2 regions of the Sphingobium sp. WTD-1 genome follow, and region 2 is predicted to be linked to the other one. Evidence: riboswitches for the same ligand, from Rfam matches in the RefSeq annotation. Region 2 holds a riboswitch; the other holds the start of a gene.
The links. Region 2 has a riboswitch for glycine ahead of gcvT (glycine cleavage system aminomethyltransferase GcvT). Riboswitches for the same ligand answer to the same signal wherever they lie in the genome.

Region 1: another riboswitch for glycine. It lies ahead of N6H05_RS08250 (D-amino acid dehydrogenase); the one in region 2 lies ahead of gcvT (glycine cleavage system aminomethyltransferase GcvT).

Annotation. Positions count from the first base shown of each region.
Region 1 is NZ_CP119127.1:1,673,881-1,676,078, reverse strand. Features, by position in the region: gene N6H05_RS08255 (CoA transferase subunit A) at 1-527, opposite strand, end outside; glycine riboswitch at 682-766, shown strand; gene N6H05_RS08250 (D-amino acid dehydrogenase) at 874-2,106, shown strand; gene N6H05_RS08245 (GlcG/HbpS family heme-binding protein) at 2,143-2,198, shown strand, end outside.
Region 2 is NZ_CP119127.1:2,433,915-2,436,112, forward strand. Features, by position in the region: gene N6H05_RS12140 (deoxyguanosinetriphosphate triphosphohydrolase) at 1-135, shown strand, start outside; gene N6H05_RS12145 (hypothetical protein) at 669-953, shown strand; glycine riboswitch at 1,053-1,153, shown strand; gene gcvT (glycine cleavage system aminomethyltransferase GcvT) at 1,330-2,198, shown strand, end outside.

The sequences.
Region 1 (2,198 bases), 760 kb from region 2:
AAATTCCGCGCTGTCTTTCGAAAAACCAGATTGCCTTCGGGATCAGACCGCCAAGCCTTGACTATCGAAAGATCAGCTTTCAGCCAGCGCTCTCGAATATATTCATCGCCGTCGAAAGTTTCGACAGGCTTGTCTTGCGCGACGACGGTTCCTACCCCGGTCCGGGTATAGAATGCCGCAATGCCGGCGCCGCCGGCGCGAATGCGCTCGGCTAACGTACCTTGCGGATTCAGCTCAAGTTCGATGTCACCATCCAGGAACTGCCGCTCAAAAAGACGATTGTCGCCAATATACGATGCGATCATGCGACTGATCTGCCTGCTTTGCAGCAGCTGCCACAGACCAAAGCCTTCTGCGCCCGCGTTGTTCGAAATCACTGTAAGCCCTCGGGTACCGCTTCGATAAAGCTCCGCGATAAGGTTCTCCGGGTTTCCGCAAAGGCCAAAGCCACCCGACATGATCGACATTCCGTCGAACAGCAAACCCTCAAGCGCTTCGGACGCGCTGCCTCGAATTTTTGAAAGCATTATAAGCCTCGGAACTGTTCGGAATTTTCCTTCGAACCTTATCCTTCGCATCGGCATGGAGCTGCTGCTTTTGACGATATGTGAAGGACGTTTGCGGTTTCGTCATTCTCGGTCGTCCGAATTGACTTGAGCGCACATTTCCAGGCAGGCCAGACTTGCCATTGCGGGAGAGACCGTTCGCCGGCGCCGAAGGAGCAACCGCCCCGGAAACTCTCAGGCAAAAGGACCGCAGGGCATCAAGATATCTGGAGAGTGGCGCCCGCCTGGGTGCCCGCCGACGGGATAGCGATCTCAGGCACAGCGGACAGATGGGGCGCATCCACCACCTTTTGGGGAGCGGCTCCCAGTGGCACGTATTAGCATCATCGGCGCCGGCATTACCGGCGTAACAACCGCCTACAGCTTGGCTGTCCGCGGTCATGAAGTCACCGTCTACGATCGTCGCCGCTATCCGGCGATGGTCACCTCATTTGCCAACGGTGGCCAGCTCTCCGCAAGCAATGCCGAAGTCTGGAACAGCTGGGCCACCATCGCAAAGGGTATGAGATGGCTCTTGAAAAATGACGCGCCGTTGTTGCTGAACCTCAAGCCCGGCCTTCACAAATACGGGTGGCTCGCCGAGTTTTGCGGCAATATCTTTCGGCACGAAAGAAACACGATCGCGACCGTTCGTCTCGCACTCGACGCGCGAAGGCATATGTTCACCATTGCGGAAGCAGAGGGCATCGATTTCGATCTGAAGCGATGCGGAATCCTTCATCTCTACCACAATGAACAGGAGTTTCGTGCTGCCGAAGTGGGCAACGCCCTCCTCCTCAAGGGCGGGCTCGAAAGGCACGCAGTGTCAGCTGGAGAAATGCGCGCGATCGAGCCGAGCCTGCAAGGCGCTCTTCACGCCGGATTCTTCACCCCGGGGGACGCCACGGGCGACATCCACAAGTTCACACGCGGGCTCGCAGATGCGTGTGCACGCCGAGGCGTGATTTTCAAGTTTGGAGCTGCTGTCCGGCGAGTGGAGATACAGAACCGGATTTGTACCATCAGCTTGACCGATGACGAGAGTGGTCGGCCGATCGCCTCTCAGACAGCTGATGCCATCGTTGTCTGCGCAGGGGTTGAAAGCCGAGAAATCGCCAGAAAGCTCGGCGAGAAAGTAAACATTTATCCGGTGAAGGGCTATTCCATCACTGTAAACTTGAGAGACGAGCAGAGCCGAACAGCTGCACCGAGTGTCAGCCTGCTCGACGACGCTGCGAAGATCGTCACAAGCCGCCTCGGTCCAGATCGATTCCGGGTGGCCGGCACCGCAGAGTTCAATGGGTTCAACCTAGATATTCGCGCTGACCGGATCCGCCCGTTGCTGCGCTGGTCGGAACGCCTGTTCCCCAAAATGGATACTGACAGCGTCACCCCATGGGCAGGCCTGCGCCCCATGACGCCCGATATGCTGCCTGTTGTCAGGCCGGGGAGAGTGCGTGGCGTCTACTACAACACCGGCCACGGCCATCTTGGCTGGACGCTTTCCGCTGCAACTGCCGAGATGATCGCCATGCGCCTGGACAGCGACTTCGCCGCGTAGCTTCGATCCACATTATTCATCAGAAGGATTTCGAGAATGATCCTAAGCTTGAAGCAAGCCCAGAATATTGCACTTCGCACTCTCAAGGCCGG
Region 2 (2,198 bases):
ATGCCGCCCGAATGGCGCGACGAATGCGCGCTGGAGGAACCGACCCGCAGCCGCCATATCGCCGACTTCATCGCCGGCATGACCGATCGCTATGCCGAAAAGCGCCATGCCGAAATTTGCGGGGCCCTGGTCTAGGCGCGAGCGGCCGCCTCCGACGCGACAGTTGAAAGTTCACAGCGTCGTTGCTCGCGCATTCTGGCGTGTTTGCACGGCCCGCGCACCTGCGACGCGCCACCTGGGTCATGTCGACGCGCCTATGACGCCTCTCCCGCGCGACACCGACGCGACAATGAGGCGACAGCGAAACGACGCCGATGGGGCTTTGCGGGAGATAAGGCGGAAGGGGCAGGGGACTGATTCATCGCGCAGGATAGATCAGAGAAAGCCGGAGTAGGAAAGGGCAGGGCGATTAGGGCTCTGGCCGGTGACGACCAGGAGCGGACGTTTCCTACTCCCCTCCCTTCCAGGGAGGGGCCGGGGGTGGGTGCGCCGCGTAGCGGCGGTCTACGGTCGATAGGGCGGAAGCTCGCTACGCTCGCCACCCACCCCAACCCCTCCCTGGAAGGGAGGGGCTATGCCGTGTTCCCACCCAAACTCCGCCAACGGAAACGCTGCGTTGGCGTTCCGCCGGCTGGTCCGGTTGTCGCGCGGGCTTTATCTCTCTGCCCATGACACTGCATCCCCAGATCGCGGCCTTTGCCGCCCAGCTTGACGATCTTTCCCGCCTGTTGCGGGCGCAGGGCGCGCGGCCCTGGGCGGATCGGATCGACCTCATCCAGCGTGCCGTCGCGGACTCCAACTATGCCGGCGTCACCCGCTTCCTAGAGATGTTCGAGGGGGAGGGCGGCTTTGCCGCGCTGACCCTCTCGGACGAAGCGGCCAATGCGGCGCTCTCCGAATGCCGGGTAGCGGCCCGCGCTATGGCGCAGCGGCTGGCGCGCGAGGAGGGGTGATCCGGCTGTAACCTGCATCATACCGAAATTTGCCCGATTGACGCCGCCCGCGCTTTGGGCAAATGCGTGGGGCGTCTCCGGTGCCGAGGATTCGGCAGCGGGCACGATGCGGGAGAGCATGGGCGCCTTTCAGGCTTGAGCCCGTCGCCGAAGGAGCAACCGCCCCGGAATCTCTCAGGCCAAAGGACCGCATCGCGCGTAGATACTCTGGAAAGCGGATGGCCCCGTGCCGTCCCACCGAAGGGGTAAGCCAGTCGGCCCCAAGCCGCTGGTCAAAGCTCTCAGGTTCCGTGACAGAGGGGGTGGCATGCCGGAAGCGCCGATTCGTCGGCTGCGCGGGCCTGTCGCCGCATCCCTCCTACGGAAAGGTCTTGCCATGACCGCCACTGACGACGTCGCCGCCCTCGAAGCAGAACTGCCCCTCGAAGCCCTGCCGCTGGACGCCTGGCACCGTGCCAAGGGCGCGCGCATGGTCGGCTTCGCCGGCTATCACATGCCGATCCAGTATGAAGGCATCATGGCCGAACATAGCTGGACCCGCGAACATGCCGGCCTGTTCGACGTCAGCCATATGGGCCAGCTCACCTTCTCCGACGAGACCGGCGGCACCAGCGTCGACGCGGCGCTCGAAACCCTGCTGCCCAGCGACATCAAGGGATTGAAGCCCTTCCGCCAGCGTTATTCGATGCTGCTGGACGCGGAAGGCGGCATCCTCGACGACCTGATGGTTTCGCGTCCGGGTGACGGCGCGTTCGAAGGCGCGGCGATCTACATGGTCGTCAATGGCGCGACCAAATATGACGATATCGGCTGGATGATCGAACATCTGCCCGACGACGTCACCATGAACCATATGGCCGACCAGGCGCTGCTGGCGCTGCAGGGCCCCGAAGCGGGCGAGGCGATGGCCGCGCTCATCCCCGAAACCGCCGACCTCATCTTCATGCAGTCCGGTCCCTTCACCTGGCGCGGCGTGCCGCTGTGGATCAGCCGGTCGGGCTACACCGGCGAGGATGGCTTTGAAATCAGCGTGCCGGGCGATTCCGTCGCGCTGCTGGCCGATGCGCTGTGCGCACTGCCGCAGGTCAAGCCGATCGGCCTTGGCGCGCGTGACTCGCTGCGTCTGGAAGCCGGCCTGCCGCTCTATGGCCATGACCTGTCGCCCGCCGTCAGCACGATCGGCGCGGACCTGGGCTTTGCCATCCAGAAGCGCCGCCGCGAGGAAGGCGGCTTCATCGGCCATGC